DNA from 3 places in the Paenarthrobacter sp. NPDC058040 genome. Region 1 is predicted to be linked to each of the others. Evidence: riboswitches for the same ligand, from Rfam matches in the RefSeq annotation. Region 1 holds a riboswitch; each other region holds the start of a gene.
What was found. A riboswitch is a leader RNA that binds a small molecule or an ion and turns the genes downstream of it on or off. The one in region 1 is predicted to bind S-adenosylmethionine.
Positions count from the first base shown of each region.

Region 2: linked by a shared signal. The riboswitch ahead of ACFVSJ_RS21755 (LLM class flavin-dependent oxidoreductase) and the one ahead of ACFVSJ_RS08220 (aminotransferase class V-fold PLP-dependent enzyme) in region 1 are both predicted to bind S-adenosylmethionine.
Region 3: linked by a shared signal. The riboswitch ahead of ACFVSJ_RS17900 (NADH:flavin oxidoreductase/NADH oxidase) and the one ahead of ACFVSJ_RS08220 (aminotransferase class V-fold PLP-dependent enzyme) in region 1 are both predicted to bind S-adenosylmethionine.

Region 1 covers NZ_JBHVRN010000005.1:93,817-99,202, reverse strand. Annotated here, with positions in the region: gene aroA (3-phosphoshikimate 1-carboxyvinyltransferase) at 1-1,065, shown strand, start outside; gene ACFVSJ_RS08230 (ribosome small subunit-dependent GTPase A) at 1,068-2,183, shown strand; gene hisN (histidinol-phosphatase) at 2,239-3,051, shown strand; SAM riboswitch class IV at 3,197-3,310, shown strand; gene ACFVSJ_RS08220 (aminotransferase class V-fold PLP-dependent enzyme) at 3,342-4,736, shown strand; gene ACFVSJ_RS08215 (class I SAM-dependent methyltransferase) at 4,827-5,386, shown strand, end outside.
Region 2 covers NZ_JBHVRN010000018.1:77,850-83,235, forward strand. Annotated here, with positions in the region: gene ACFVSJ_RS21740 (MFS transporter) at 1-786, shown strand, start outside; gene ACFVSJ_RS21745 (rhodanese-like domain-containing protein) at 750-1,178, opposite strand; gene ACFVSJ_RS21750 (LLM class flavin-dependent oxidoreductase) at 1,217-2,359, opposite strand; SAM riboswitch class IV at 2,583-2,692, shown strand; gene ACFVSJ_RS21755 (LLM class flavin-dependent oxidoreductase) at 2,729-3,826, shown strand; gene ACFVSJ_RS21760 (NtaA/DmoA family FMN-dependent monooxygenase) at 3,874-5,289, shown strand; gene ACFVSJ_RS21765 (ABC transporter substrate-binding protein) at 5,286-5,386, shown strand, end outside.
Region 3 covers NZ_JBHVRN010000013.1:14,374-19,759, forward strand. Annotated here, with positions in the region: gene ACFVSJ_RS17895 (LLM class flavin-dependent oxidoreductase) at 1-542, opposite strand, end outside; gene ACFVSJ_RS17900 (NADH:flavin oxidoreductase/NADH oxidase) at 552-1,658, opposite strand; SAM riboswitch class IV at 1,698-1,808, opposite strand; gene ACFVSJ_RS17905 (GAF and ANTAR domain-containing protein) at 2,159-2,869, shown strand; gene ACFVSJ_RS17910 (hypothetical protein) at 2,883-3,182, shown strand; gene ACFVSJ_RS17915 (GAF and ANTAR domain-containing protein) at 3,235-3,924, opposite strand; gene ACFVSJ_RS17920 (hypothetical protein) at 4,218-4,568, shown strand; gene ACFVSJ_RS17925 (SRPBCC family protein) at 4,586-5,044, opposite strand; gene ACFVSJ_RS17930 (sulfite oxidase-like oxidoreductase) at 5,294-5,386, shown strand, end outside.

The sequences.
Region 1 (5,386 bases):
AATGAAACGGCCATCGACTGCGGACTGGCCGGAACCGTCATGCGTTTCGTTCCGCCGCTTGCCGCGCTCCGCAACGGCGTCACGGTGTTTGACGGCGACCCCCACGCCCGAAAGCGTCCCATGGGAACCATCATCGAGGCTCTGGTTGCCCTCGGCGTGCCGGTCCGCAACGAAGGCGGCAGGACGCCGTCGGCCCTTCCGTTCGCGGTGGAGGGCTCAGGCGAGGTCCGCGGCGGGCACCTGGTCATTGACGCCAGCGCCTCCTCGCAGTTCGTCTCGGCCCTGCTGCTCGTTGGCGCCCGCTTCACCGAAGGGCTGCACCTGGAGCACGTCGGCAAACCGGTGCCCAGCCTTGACCACATCAACATGACAGTCGCCGTCCTGCGCAGCGTCGGAGTCCGGGTGGACGACTCGGTGCCCAACCACTGGCGTGTGGCTCCCGGCCCCATCCGCGCGTTCGACCAGCGCATCGAGCAGGACCTTTCCAACGCAGGTCCTTTCCTCGCCGCGGCCCTTGCCACGCGCGGAACCGTCCGGATTCCCAACTGGCCCATCGAAACCACCCAGGTGGGCGACCTGTGGCGCAGCATCCTCTCATCGATGGGAGCCGACGTCAGCCTCAAGGACGGGACCTTGACTGTTACGGGCGGACCGGAGATCCTGGGCGCCGATTTCGACGAGACCAGCGAACTCGCACCCACAGTCGCGGCACTCTGCGCGCTGGCCACAGGACCTTCCCGCCTTACCGGCATTGCCCACCTCAGGGGTCACGAAACGGACCGTCTCGCGGCCCTCGTCGCCGAAATCAACCGCCTTGGCGGGGACGCCGAAGAAACCGCCGACGGCCTCATCATCCGCCCTGCCGCCCTTCACGGCGCGGTGGTGCACAGCTATGCCGACCACCGTATGGCCACGGCAGGCGCGATCCTGGGGCTCGCGGTGCAAGGCGTTCAGGTGGAGGACATCGCCACCACGTCGAAGACCATGCCGGAGTTCCCGGACATATGGGCAGCCATGCTGGGGCAGGCCGCGGCGCAGGCGCCCGCAGGCGGGACCACGAACTGACCATGGGCCGTGACGCACGCTCCTGGGACGAATCGGACGTACGGATCCGGCCCAACAAGAAGGGTTCACGCCCCCGCACCAAGGACCGCCCCAGCCACGACGACGCCGTGATCGGCAGGATCATCACCGTGGACCGCGGACGCTACACCGCCGTTGTTGGCGAGGACACGGACAATGAGCGCGTGGTCATCGCAGCGCGTGCCCGTGAACTGCGCCGGAGTCCCGTGGTCCCCGGCGATTTCGTGGCGCTCGTGGGCGATGTTTCCGGTGGCCCCGACACCCTCGCCAGGCTGGTCCGCGTTGAAGAACGCCGGACCCTGCTGCGCCGCAGCGCGGACGACACCGACCCCATTGAGCGCGTCGTGGTAGCCAATGCGGACCAACTGGTTGTGGTGGTGGCCGCGGCCAATCCCGAACCGCGCACAGGTTTCATAGACCGCGCACTGGTGGCAGCTTACGACGCCGGCATCGAGCCGCTGCTCCTGGTCACCAAGGCGGACGTCAAGGATCCTGCGGAATTGCTGGCCAACTACCTCAGCCTCGATTTTCCGGTCATCATCAGCCGCACGGCCGATTCACAGGCCTCCGGTATCGATGCCCGTTCCGATGACGGTCTCTCCGCCCGCCTGGACAGCCAGGCCGTCTCCCGCCTGCGTTCCCACCTCGACGGCAAGGTGACCGTCATGTTGGGGCATTCCGGCGTGGGCAAGTCCACCATGGTCAATGCCCTGACAGGTGCCGAGCGGGCAACCGGCGGGGTGAACGCCGTGACGGGACGCGGCAGGCACACCTCATCCTCCGCTTTGGCCCTCAAACTGGCGGACGCACCGCCGGGCAGTTGGATCATTGACACTCCGGGCATCCGCTCGTTCGGCCTTGCCCACGTGGACCCTGACCGCATCCTGCACTCCTTCCCCGACCTGGAGCCTGGCACGGAGGCCTGCGACCGTGGCTGCAAGCATGACGCCAACGCGGTGAACTGCGGACTGGACGAATGGGTCAACGACGGCCATGCCGGGCCGTCCGGCGTGGCCCGGCTGGCTTCGCTCAGGCGGCTCCTCGGTGCCGACCCGCGCCTCGAAGCCAAGGAAACCAAGGAATTGGGGACGGTCAACTGAGGGTCGGAGCAACACCTCCACCGGTGCGGGAACGATTCACGATAAGTTTGGTGGCATGACCCAATCCGTTTCCAGCTATAACGATGACTTGCGATTGGCCCACGTCCTGGCCGATTCCGTGGACGCCCAGACCATGGACCGGTTCAAGGCCCTGGACCTGCAGATCGAAACCAAGCCCGACCTGACGCCGGTCACGGATGCGGACAAGGCCGCCGAGGAAGCCATCCGTGGGCAGTTGTCGCGTTCACGCCCCCGCGATGCCGTCCTCGGTGAAGAGTTCGGGAGCAGTGGCCACGGTTCCCGGCGTTGGGTCATCGACCCCATTGACGGCACCAAGAACTTCGTCAGGGGCGTTCCCGTGTGGGCCACCCTCATTGCCCTGATCGACGAAGGTGAGCCCGTCGTGGGCGTGGTCAGCGCACCCGCCCTCGGCAAGCGCTGGTGGGCAGCGAAGGACATGGGTGCCTACATGGGCCGTTCGTTGGCCTCGGCCACCAGGCTCAAGGTTTCCAACGTCTCGAACCTGGCCGACGCATCGATGTCCTACTCAAGCCTGTCCGGCTGGAAGGAACGCGGCAACCTCGACGAGTTCCTTGGCCTCACCGAGGACATCTGGCGCACCCGCGCGTACGGCGACTTCTGGTCCTACTGCCTGGTGGCTGAAGGTGCCGTTGACATCGCCTGCGAACCCGAATTGAACCTCTACGACATGGCGGCTCTCGTTCCGATCGTCACCGAAGCCGGAGGACGCTTCACCTCCCTCGAGGGCGAGGACGGACCTTTTGGCGGAAATGCACTGGCCACCAACTCGATCCTGCACTCGGAAGTCCTGAAAAGGCTCAACCCGGGCATCGACGACCTTCTCTGAATAATCGACGGCGGACACCATCATTGGGCGGTGTCCGCCGCACTTTATTCGCCGAATCGACCATTTCCTTATCCGGCGTAACAATCCGCTTAACAAACTGGACGGCTTTGTACCCGACGTGCGGGTGCCTTTATTGTCTTTTACAGGTCACGAGTGCCAGCGCTAAACCCCGGTTTGCTGGCCGGCAACCCTCCATTCGCGGTGGGGTGCCCCGGGTGACGACCAGGCCGGTCCGGAACGGATTCGGCAAGCGCGGATCCCCCGAGGGGGTCCCTCTTGAATGAGGTCCCATGAGCACTGTTACGTTCGAATCCACCGTCGTTCCCACTCTCACGCAGGAAGCCGCGGCCGCGAGGCCCCTTGCTGCCGTGACCGGCGCCGAACTGCAGGCGCCCCTGATCCAGGGTGGCCACGTCCGCTACGCCAACCTCGACTACGGAGCTTCCGCGCCGGCGCTGACCATTGTGTCCGCGTACCTGAACGAGGTCCTGCCTTACTACGCGAGCGTGCACCGCGGCGCCGGATTCGCCTCCCAGATCAGTACGTCGGTGTACGAAAACTCCCGGGACATCGTGCGGGACTTCGTTGGCGGCCGCCCCGACGACTCCGTGATCTTCACACGCAACACCACCGACTCGTTGAACCTGTTGGCTGGATGCCTTCCGCAGGTCGACGGCACTCCCACCGGCGAGGTCCTGTACCTCGACATCGAGCACCACGCCAACCTGCTCCCATGGCAGGGTGTGCCGCACCGCAGCGTGGTCGCGGCTTCCACGCTGGCCGCCACCATCACCAACCTGCGCCACGAACTGACCCAGGGCGGTGTATCGCTGCTCGCTGTTACAGGTGCTTCCAACGTCACAGGCGAGATCCTTCCCATCGCCGAGCTGGCTGCCCTGGCCCACGAATTCGGTGCTCGCATTGTGGTCGACGCAGCACAGCTCGCCCCCCACCGGCGGATCAACATTGCCGAGGCGGACGTGGACTATGTGGTCTTCTCAGGCCACAAGCTCTATGCACCCTTCGGTGCCGGCGTGGTTGTAGGTCGCCCCGATTGGCTCGACGCCGGAACCCCGCACCTGGCCGGCGGCGGCGCAGTCCGCGAAGCCCGCCTTGATTCGGTCAGCTGGGCAACCGGACCCGCGCGCCATGAAGGCGGCTCCCCCAACGTCCTCGGCGCAGCAACACTGGCCCGTGCCACACAGGTCCTGGCCAGCCTTGACCAGCAGGCCTGGCACGACCACGAGGCCGCCATCCGCTCCTACCTCGTGGAAGGGCTGCAGGCGATCGACGGCGTTACCGTCCACCAGATCTTCAGCGATTCCACCGACACCATCGGCGTGGTCAATTTCTCGGTGGAGGGATTCGACGCCGGCCTGGTCGCCGCGTACCTTTCCGCGGAACACGGCGTGGGCCTCCGCGATGGTCGCTTCTGCGCCCACCCGCTCCTCAAGCGCCTCGGCCTGCCATCTGGATCCCTGCGTGCCAGTTTCGGTGTGGGATCACGGCTGGAGGACGCCGCCCGGCTGCTCAAGGGCATCCAGGAGCTCAAAGGCACCGGTCTCGGCTGGGACTACGTGGTTGACGAGGGCCGCTGGGTACCTGCCAACGACCACCGCAGCTACCCCGAATGGGCCCCCAACACGCCCGGCACCGCAGGCGCCGCCCCCTGCACTGTGGACTGATCGCGGCTTTCCGGAAACGCACCGGCCTTGCCTTACGGTAAATTCGTAGGGTATTTCCGGCGTTCGCGGTAAAGGAGTCTGTGCATAGCCATGCCTTCCCAAAGTACCTCCAACGGTTCGCACCTACCCGGCGGACCCAAGCTGCACGCGGTGCGGCGAAAGGAACTGGGGCAGAGCTTCAAGGACGGCGGAGAGCACTACCACTTGGTGCGCCCCGGCTACCCTGCAGACTCCGTGGATTGGTTGCTTCCCCCGGGCGCACGGTCCGCTGCCGACATTGGTGCGGGCACCGGAAAATTCACCGCCCTGCTCGTGGACCGCGGGCTTGATGTGGCCGCCGTCGACCCTTCCACGGACATGCTGGCGCAACTGCGCCTGTCCTGCCCCCAGGCAGTCGCCCTGGAGGGTACGGCGGAGGCGAGCGGACTGGCGGACTCAGCTTTCGACGTCGTCAGTGTCGCCCAGGCCTGGCATTGGTGCGATCCCCTCAAAGCCAGCACGGAAATCGCCCGGGTGCTCCGTCCCCATGGCGTCCTCGGCCTGATCTGGAACCAGTTGGATACGTCCGTCCCATGGGTGCACCGCCTTTCACGCATCATGCATGCCGGCGACGTGCACAAACCGGGGTTCCGACCGGCCATCGGTCCGGA
Region 2 (5,386 bases), on a different contig from region 1:
GGCCGGACCCCCTTGCTGAGCGCGTCCCTCGCCACGTCCAAGGGGTACGCCCTGGGAACGGTGGTGGCGCTGTGCCAGTTCGGAGTGGGCGCGGGAATGGCAGCGGTGACGTCCTTCTACTTCCTCTCCGGCACCGGCATGGCACCCTTGGCCGCCGCGGCCATCCTTGCCCCGCAAGCCGCCGGGATGCTGCTGGCGTCGAGTTTCAGCTGGCGCTTCGTGGCCCGCTATGGACGTGGCGGCATAGTTTTTGCGCTCGTCGGGAGCCTCGCGACGCTCGTAGCCAAGGACGGGTTCGTCCAACAGTTCGACGGCGGAACAGCGGCACTTGCCGTCGCCGTCGTCGGGCTTTTGCAGGGGGTGGCCACAGGCCTGGTGGTGGCACCCAACCAAACCCTCACGCTGGGCCATGCGCCGGCCGGAGCCGCCGGCGTGGCCGCGGGTTTCTACCAGCTCAGCCAACGGTTCGCCGCGGCACTGTGCTCGGCGGCGGCGGCCGGCATGTTCCTCCAAGCCCATGGTGCCGTCACGGGCGGAGCAGCGAAGGACGCATTCCACCAGGGCATCCTCATGTGCTGCGTCCTGCTGGGCGTCGCGTTGGTGGCCGGCGGACTCGACTGGCTCCGCGAGGCGCGCAACCCCGGAAACGAACGTGCCGTCGTCGTGGTTTCCGTGAAGGAAAGCACGACGACGGCAACGGAACCAACCGCCGGTGGCCCGGTTTCAGCGGGCCCGACGTCGGGAGGTACTCAGCGCTCGGAGGCCACCGAATCGGTGGACGCCTGAGCGGTTTCGGCGGGCGGGGCCGTGGGGCCGGTGGTGGGGACGCCGGCGTCGCGGAGGGCCGGGAAGCCGCCATCCACGTGCACGGCGTTGGCGTACCCCAGGACCTTGAGCTTCTCAGCGACAGGACGCGAGCCGTTCACGGAGCCGCAGAAGACCACGATCTTCTGGTCGGGCCCGGTGACCTGGCTGAGGCGGTGAGGCGAATCCGGCGCGAAGTCTTCCGCAACGTGCTCCCGGTTCACGATCACGGCGCCGGGTACTGCGCCGGTGCTGGCGCGGCCGCCTTCGCTGCGGACATCAATGAGCAGGACACCCTCTTGGATCAACGCGGCAGCTTCCTCCGCGGTGATGAGCTGGGTGTCTTCCTGGGTTTCGGTCGTTTGCGTAGTCATGGTGCTCCTTTTTTCGGTGTGGGTCATGGACAGGTTCTTCAGAGGCCCCAGGCCTCGGCGAGCAACTGATAGGAGTTCTCGCGGTCGGCGGGGTCATGGGCGATCGTCGTGATCAACAGTTCTTGGGCTCCGGTGGCACGTTGCAGGGTCCGCAGGTTTTCGCTCACCTGCTGCGGGTCGCCCACAAAGCGGGTGTCCAGCCGGTCCTTGACCAATGCTTCGGCTTCGGCGTCCAGGGTGAATTCGGTGGCGTCATCGGGCGATGGATACGGCACGGCACCTTGGCCGCTCCGGATTCCGTGCACCCACTGGGCGTAACCGCGGGCCAGCCGCCTGGCACTGAACTCCTCGGGGGCCACCAGGACGTCGGCGGAGACGATCACGCGCGGTTCCTGGAGCGTCGCCGAGGGCTTGAAGTGGGCCCGGTATTCCGCGATCGAGTCCAGGACGGTGGCCGGGGCCACGTGGTAGTTGGCGCCGAAGGGGAGGCCAAGCTTGCCTGCGAGCCTGGCACTGGGTCCTGCCGTGGAGCCGTGGATCCAGAACTGGGGTGCCTGGCCCAGGGCGGGCGTGGCCGTGACTTCCTCGCCGTGCTTGGTGCGGTAATCGCCCGTGAAGAAGCCGATGATGTCCTGGACATCGTTTTCGAAGTTGTCCGTGTCCCCGGGGAAGCGGCCCAGGAGTTCGCCTTGCAGCCGGAATTTTCGGGGCAGGACCGCGCCGAAGATCGGGCGGGGTGCCGGGACAACCAGGCCGTCCACCACTCGTTCGCCCGGCTCGTCCACAGCATCCGGCGCCACGAAACCCGGGGCCGGCTCGCTGGGGGACTTGGGCGGACCCGAACGGCCAAAGCCCAGGTCCAGCCTGTCCGGGAACACGGCGGCGAGGGTTCCTATGCTCTCCGCAATCTGCAGCGGACGGTAGTTGCCCAGCAGGGTTGCCGCCGTGCCCACCCGGATGGTCCGGGTTGCCGATGCCACGAGGCCCGCCAGGATGTGCGGGGCCGAACCTGCCACGCCGTCGTTGAGGTGGTGCTCCGCCAGCCAATAGCGCGAATAGCCCGCTGCTTCGGCGGCGACGGCCAGCGCGATGGTGCTCCGCAGGGCGTCGCCTGAACTCTGGTGGGCTGAGACGGGACTGAGGTCAAGGACTGACAGGGGGGTCACGGATGGCTTCGGCATGTCATGACACTACGGACGCCCACGGCGGTGCCAAAGCCCGGTTGTCACCCGGCTCAACTGGGCTACATGGTGCTCAATCCGGCGCAACGGAAAGTCACACCGGGCTCCCGGAATACCGGAAAATGACGAACTTGGCAGCCCTTTGACGCGGTGTTTCCCGCGTTGACTCCGCGCGTCGGGACCGTTTGTACATTCCTTGGAGCTGCTCCTAGATTCAATCCCAGGTCAAGAGTCAGCACGCCAAGGACCGGCTCGTGCTGCGGCAACCCTCAGGCATTAAGTGGCGGGGTGCTCCGGAAACAGACCTGGCCGCATGTGCGGCAAGTGAATGTCAACCGGCCGCGTGGCGGCCTCTGAAAAGAGAGAATCATGCCTTCCAACTCTGTACCCGAATTCCGTTCACGTGTGGTGGCCTTGGAGCTCGACGGCGATGGAGCCCACCCGGCTGCATGGCGAAAGGCCCTACATGAGCCGCAGGCACTGTTGGGGGGCCAGCGGATCCGTGAGACCGTCCAGGCGGCGGACATTGCGGGCTTCCATCTGGCCACCTTCAAGGACACGCGCGTTGTGGACGCCGGCAGCACCGGTATCGCCGGACGGCTCGACGCGATCCAACGGGCCGCCTTCGCCGCCCCCATCACCAGTTCGCTTGGACTGGTACCGGAAGCCGGAACGCTCTTCACTGAGCCGTTCCATGTGGCCACTCAACTGGCAAGCCTCGACTACTCCTCCCACGGCAGGGCCGGCTGGTTGGTGAACGCGGCCAACGTGGAGCAGGAAGCGCGTTCGGTGGGCCGGACACCGCTGCCGGCGCATGAAGCAACAAGCGAAGCAGCCGACGTGGTCCAAGCCAGCCGCAGGCTCTGGGATTCCTGGGAAGACGACGCCGTGATCCGCGACGCAGCCACCGGGCGCTACCTCGACCGGAACAAGCTGCATTACGCCGACTTCGAGGGCGAGCGTTTCTCGGTGAAAGGCCCGTCCATCATTCCGCGTCCGTTGCAGGGCCAGTTGGTGGTCTTCGCCCCCGCCGGCCTGCTTCCCGCCGTCGAAGCTGATGTGGCACTGGTGTCCGCGGACACCGCCGAAGCCCTCCCGCAAGCAGCCCAGGCAGCAGCCGCGGCCGGTGCGCCGCGGACCCTCGTGGAACTGGACGTCATCCTTGATTCCCGGGGCCAGTCTGCCGAGGACCGCTTGGCCGAGCTTGACGCGTACCAAGAATGGCAGGGCGGCGCCCGGTACGTCGGCGACGCGCAGGGCCTCATCGACCTCCTCACCACCTTGTTTGCGGCCGCCGACGGGGTCCGCCTCAAGCCTGCCGTCCTGGACATCGACCTCCCTGAGCTGGCCCACAAAGTTCTGCCCGCCCTGCACGAGAGCGGCCTGGTGGTTCCACCGGCTCCAGGATCAACGCTTCGTGAAGCGTTCAGCCTTCCCCGCCCCGCCAACCGCTACGCAGCGGCCTGAATGACGCGCACGCCCCGCCCAGAGCAACACATCCAGAGAGCAGAACCATGACCAAGCATCACCGCATCGCAGGCAACGGGCAGATCCAGTTCGGCGTCTTCTTCCAAGGCGTCAACCACACCACGGTCTGGAAGGACCCGGCCAGCGGCTCGCAGACTGACTTCGAGTCCTTCCGCCGCGTCGCCCAGACGGCCGAGCGTGGCCTCTTCACCGCCTTCTTCCTCGGAGAAGGGCTCCGCCTCCGTGAACACCTCGGCAAGATCCACGACTTCGACGTCGCAGGCCGCCCCGACGCGCAGACCGCCCTTGCCGCGCTCGCAGCCATCACTACCAACATCGGTTTGGTGGCAACGCAGAACACCACGTACAACGACCCCGCGGACCTTGCCCACCGCCTCGCCAGCCTGGATCTCCTCTCCGGCGGCCGGGCAGCGTGGAACATCGTCACCACGGACAACGCATGGACCGGTGCCAATTTCAGGCGCGGCGGGTTCCTCAAGCACGAGGACCGCTACATCCGGGCCGAAGCGTTCGTCCAGACGGCAAAGGCAATTTGGGATTCCTGGGCCGACGGCGCAATCGCCGGGTCCCGGAGTGACGCCCGCTGGCTCCGCGAGGACGCCATCAGTACGGTGAAGCGCAACGACCAGAGCTTCGACGTCGAGATCACCGGCCGGCTTCCCCGCTCCAGCCAGCACCACCCGGTGTTGTTCCAAGCTGGCGATTCGCCGGACGGCCGCGATTTCGCGGTCCGGAATGCGGACGTCATCTTCTCCGCGCACCCCGAACTGGGGGACGCCAAGAAGTTCCGCGAAGACATCGTTGCCAGGACCCTCAAAGCCGGCCGCCCGGCAGACGACGTCAAGATCTTCCCCGGCCAGGAGTTCATCCTCGGCGCCACGGCTGCCGAAGCCGAGGAGAAGCACCAATGGGTCCGTTCGCAGCAGGTTGGTCCGGAAACCGCCATTGCCTACCTCGAACAGTTCTGGGGCCGCACGCTTACTGAATATGACCCCGACGGCCCCTTGCCGGACATCGACCCCGTGGTTGACGTCACCAACCCCACCCGTGGCAACGCCTTCCACGGCAAGAGCGCCAAGGAACTCGCAGCCCAGTGGCGTGACGAGGCCAAGGACAAGCGCCTGTCCATCCGCCAGTTCGTGGCTGCCCGCTCCCGCCTGAATGGCCGGGGACTGGTGGGCTCCTACGACGACGTCGCGGACAAGCTCGCCGAATACGCCCACACCGGAGCCGTTGACGGTTTCAATATCACGCCCTGGATTGTTCCGTCCGGGCTCGACGAGATCGTCAACGAACTCGTCCCCAGGCTCCAGGACCGCGGCGTCTACCGCACCGAATACGAAGGCAGCAACCTCCGCGAAAACCTCGGGCTTCGCGAGCCCCTCACCCGTCGCGGCTCCCTCACCAGCACCCAACTCACCGAAAGCGAAAACGTCGCATGAGACTCCCCAAACCATCTGCCGCCCGCGGCGCAAAGAAGCCTGCCGCCGTTGTAAGCGTCCTGGGAGCCGTTGCGCTCCTGGCCTCCGCCTGCGGTGG
Region 3 (5,386 bases), on a different contig from region 1:
TGGAACCTGTCCAGGTCCAGGAAGCGGTTGTTGGCGGCGTCGGCGATGAACACGCCGTCTTCCCACGTGTCCCATAGACGACGGGTGGCCGCGACTACCTCTGCGGCCTCGCGCTGGACCACGTTCCGGTCCTGGACCGGTTCCGAACCATAGCTCGCGGCGATCGCCGGCGACTCCAGCGCCTCGGCCAGCCAGCCTGAGCGGCCCCTCGATGCCCAGTCCAGGCTGGCCAGTTGGTTGGCAAGGTGGAATGGCTCCGCATGGATGGTGTTCACGGCGGGAACCAGGGCCAGCCGGTCCGTCATGGCAGCCACGAACGCTGCGACTTCCACGGTGTCCAAGCGGCCCGTCACGTTGGGGCTGCCCTGCCCAGTGCCGTCGCGGAAGGTGGCGAACGTGAAGCCGGCGGCTTCGGCCTTCGACGCGACGGCGGCGAAGCGCTTTGGCGTTAGCAGCTCCGTCGGTGGGTGGTTGGCCTGGCGCCAGGCAGCGGGGTGGGCTCCATCGCCGTCCAGTTCAATGCCGAGTGCAAACTTGCTCATGGAATTCCCCTACTTCCAGATCGCGCGTACGTATTGCTTTTGCCACAGCTGTTCTGCCGGCTTGTGCCCGAGTTCGTGCGCGGCCCGCAGCCCAAACGCCGGGTCCGCCAATCCGGCCCGGCCGACGAAAACTGCATCGGCAGTTCCCGATGCGACAATCCCTTCGGCTTCCTGCGGCGACGTGAGGAGCCCGACGGCGGCAACCGGCACCTCCGCTTTGGCGCCGATGTGCTGGGCGAGCGGCACTTGATAGCCCGGACCGAGCGGAATCCCGGCCGGAAGGATGCCGCCGCTGGAAACATCCACCAGATCTACCCCGTGCTCCCGCAACCAGCCCGAAACTTCGGCAGTGTCATGGACAGTGAGGCCGTTCTCCAGCCAATCCGTGGCCGAAAGCCGGACGAAGAGTGAAGGGCCCGTGGTGCCCAGGACCTGCCGGACGGCGTCCACAACCTCCAACAGCAGCCTGGCCCGGTTTTGGAGCGGGCCGCCGTAGTGGTCCGTGCGTTCATTGGAGAGAGGAGAGAGGAAGGTGTGCAGGAGGAAACCATGCCCGGCCTGGATTTCGACGACGTCGAACCCGGCACCGCGCGCACGGACGGCGCTGGACGCGAAGTCTTCCACGATGCTTCGTAGTTGCGCTTCGGTGGCCTGCTTTGGTTCGGGCGATCCGGGGAAGGCCAAGGGGGAGGCAGAGATGGGAGTCCACCCGCCGTCTTCAACAGGCAGGGGGCCCGGTACCGCATCCCACGGGGAGCGCAGGGACGCTTTCCGGCCTGCGTGGGAAAGCTGGATGCCGATCTTGGTGCCGCGTTCGTGGACGAAGTCGACGATGTCCTGCCAGGCCTGCTCCTGGTTGTCGTTCCACAGGCCGGTGTCGCCCAGGGAGATGCGGGCTTCCGGGGAAACAGCCGTGGCCTCGGCGAAGATCAGGCCGAAGCCGCCCGCTGCCCGTGCCCCGAGGTGGACCAGGTGCCACGGTCCCGGGATGCCGTCTTCCGCGGAGTACTGGCACATCGGTGAAAGCCAGAGCCGGTTGGCGAACGTGCGGTGCCCGAGGGTGATGGGTTGGAAGAGGCTGACTCTGGTTTGCGTAGCTGTTTGGGGCGCGTTCATGCAGCTCCTCGTGCTTCAGGGGCCGCAGACAGCCGGCTCGACATTCGCTTGCCGCAGGCGCGGCCAGGTCTGTTTCCGGAGCACCCCGCCACTTCAATGCCTGAGGGTTGCCACAGCACCAGCCGGTCCTTGGCGTGCTGACTCTTGACCTATGGCTCGAATCTAGGGCGGGCCCGGGCGGGCCAACAAACACGGTGTCTTGCGGCGTCAAGGGGAGAAATGGCGCGTCAAGGAAGGGCGCATTGCGTAACGATTACCGCATCGACGTGGCCTTTCACTGCTTCGCCGTGAGGACCCTTTGCCTCGTCCTCGATCGTCCAGGGCCGCGGCATCTGTAATTGTAAGGATACTTATTATAGGCTGGTACTGGAGAGGCATTCTGAGCGGCCAGGTGCCCTGCGTGAGGTCAATGATGCCAACCCCGAACGCCGACGCCCGTCGGAGCGTGCCTGTCCGGCGGCTCGTGATGCAATGAAAGGGGTTTGGCCGTGGGAGCTGAAATGCCATTGGCCGATGAATTGGTTGGAGTTTTTGCGCGTGCATCCCAAATGCTCCTTAGTGAGGAAACCGTCTCCAGCGCTCTGGGGCTGATCACCCACGCCGCCGTGTTGGCCGTCGACGATGCCTCCGGTGCGGGGGTGTCGCTGATGGATGCCGACGGCAGGCGCAGCAGTACCGCTTCGACAAGCAGCCTGGTTGCCCGGGCTGATGCGCTTCAATACGAACTTGGCCAGGGCCCGTGCCTGACAGCTTGGGCCTCCGGCCAGCCGGTGAAGGTCGACGATCTGCGCACCGACGGGCGCTGGCCTGAATGGTGTGCGGCGGCGGCGGATCTGGGGTTCCGTTCCTGCGTGAGCGTTCCGTTGCTTTCCAGTGACCTCGCCTTTGGCGCCATCAAGATTTACTGGGAAATGCCCCAGTACTCCTCTCCCCGCCTGATACAGCTCCTGGAGGTCTTTGCCGCGCAGGCCTCGATCTTCCTGATCAACGTCCAGGCCCGCGAGCGCGTGGCGATGCTCAGTGATCAGCTCAAGGCGACTCTGAGCCAGCGTGAGACCAATGGCACAGCCAAGGGAGTCATCATGGCCAGGCTTCACTTGAGCGAGGGAGAGACCATACTGCATCTGATCGCCAGATCAAGCAGGGAAGGCCGGCCGCTGCACGAAATTGCGCAGGAAGTAATCGAGGCGTTGCCGGGGCTCGGTTCGTGACCGGGGGTGAGCCATGGCGGTCCGTGGAGGCGAGGACGAACAACGAAGACGCTTCAGGATAGCGTTCGAGGCGGTGGACCTGACGCTGGAACAAGTCTGGATGGCGTACTTCGGCGTTGGTGGCATGTCCGGCATTGTCGAAGTCCAGGCCTATCTTTACGGGGCTTTGAGCCTTCCCTCGATCGAGCGGGACTTGCTGGCCCATGCCTTGAACGAGACGCTCGACGCCAAGGGCCTTAATGGGCATCGTGCCAGTTACAGCCACGAGGACTTCGGAACGGACGACGACGGCCTGGCGGGCGGCGCGCTGTAGCGTCGCCGGCGTCGGTGGCTTCTATGCACGACCTGCGGTGCGAAGCTCGCCATCATGCCGGGCCTGCGGTGGGGCTGGGTGGACCGTCGGGCGACTTGGAGGAGTCCAGGATGTCGATCGCGATCTCGCGGAGGCGCCGGTTGCTGTTGACGGATGCCAAATGCAGAAGGGATGAGGCCTTCTCCCGACCGCATTGGTTCTGCAGCATGATTAACGACACTGCTGCCTCAACAACTGCACGGGACTGCAGGGCCGAGCGGAGGTGCTCCGGGAATGGCTCGGGCACGTGGATCCGCAACGCGAGCCGCAGGCTTTTCGAGATCACGGCTGCGTGCCGCTGGACTGCCGCGACGGTGAATTCGTCAAAGACCCCCGGACTCAGTGCGTAGCAGTTCAGCGCGGCGCGTGAAGTCGTGCGCGTTTCAATGGGGACAGCCAGAACCGAGCGAACCCCTTGGCCGGCCACGGCGGCCGCATATTGCTCCCAGCGTTCGTCGGCATCTAAATCGTCAACCAGCACGGTGGTCTGGCTGCGCAACGCTGTCAGGCATGGCCCGTCGTCGTATGCGTACTGTTTTTCGTCAAGGCGGCGGGCCTTCGAGGTGCTGCTGGCTACCGTGGCGGGTGAGCCGTCGTGCTCAACGGTGATGGCGCAAAGCATGGCCTCCCCGCTTCCCAGCAGTGATGCCGAGATGATGGTCAGGCCAAGAAGGAACTCCGAGAAGCCCGGACTCTCCAGCAACAGATCCTGTAACTGCCCAGGGTTGGAGCAGTTTCATCGTCAGCCATGATGCCCCTGATCCACGACAGAACGCATAATCATTGCGTCAGGTCGTTCCCCAGCGCGGCCGGGCGCTCCAAGACGACAGGACAGAAGGCCTTGGATCCTGGACCGGGACATCTCGCGGAATATCCCATCACCTACGCTACGCTCCAACCACGTTTTCCACACGGTTCAATCAGGTGCGGCGCCCTGGACTGATGATAAGGATACTGATAATCCTGTAGGAAAGACCCGAAACCACCGTTGGAAGGTTGCTCCATGACAGTAAGCAATGCGACCACCACGAGGACCTCCTCCGCCCGCTGGCTGAAAAGTACGGCGAAGAATCCCCGGGCAACGAACCCGAACGGCTCCACGCGGACGGCTTGTCCACAACGCGAAGTGGTCCGGTGGGACTGCTGCGGGATCTTCAGGACGTCTACATTCTGGCGAGCCTCGTGGACATGACCTGGACGGTGGTGGAGCAGGCACGGTCCGCGCTCCGCGACCAAGAGCTGCTCACCGCCGTCGAAACCTGCCAGAAGGAAACCCAAACCCAGCTCGGCTGGCTCAAAACCAGAATCAAGCAGGCCGCACCGCAGGCGTTGCTGGTCGCGGAGTAGAAAGGGGAGCAGCCGCCTCAGGTGTTCCGGTTGTTGCTGCCGGCGCCGCCTTTGGCCATCAACTCCAGTCGCTTCAGCGTCTCCCGGTTTCGAGCGCCGATCACGGACGTGCGGACTGGTCTCGGGATCATCTTGCCCGGCCCCTTGACGGCATCTTCGGCCATGGAGACGCGGCACCGGTTAGTCCCGATGGCTTCCAAGGTGATAAGCACTTTGGCTTCCCCCATGGGCCAGCCCCGTGCCAGGAGCTCAATGCTTTTGCCTGGTTCCACTGCGGTGACACGGGTGCTGTCGTTGATCAGCAGCGGCCAAATACCAACAGAGTGGTGGAGTCTGGATTCGAGCTCCGGCCATGTGGCATCGACAGCGCGGATCCTGGACGCGCCGACAACCCAGCCGGCGTAGAGCCAGCCGTCGGCGATCACGGTCCAGACGTCGGCCGCGGGGGCGTCAAACTCTTGAGTGACCAGAGACATCTGCATCCCACCTGTCGTGGCTACCACCCGGACGGTTTGCCCTGAAAGACCAGCCTACACAATTGTAAGGTTCCTGTCTTTTTGATTCGGGGAGGTAATGCCGGCCCACCCTGTCCGCCAATACCGGGCCTCGCGACAAGCACCCCTGCAGCCGCCTCCGGTCGATGTCTGGACCACGGCCGACCGTTGCCCTATGGTTGTGGCATCAACGGCCATTGGCCGGGTGGAGCTCCACTCCGGAGGTGCATCATGGGTATCATTTCGTCCGGATTCAGGGGACGGCGGTCCGAGAATGCTGCCCTGCCTCCCGGGCAGCATGAAACAAAGGACTTTCCCGTGCTG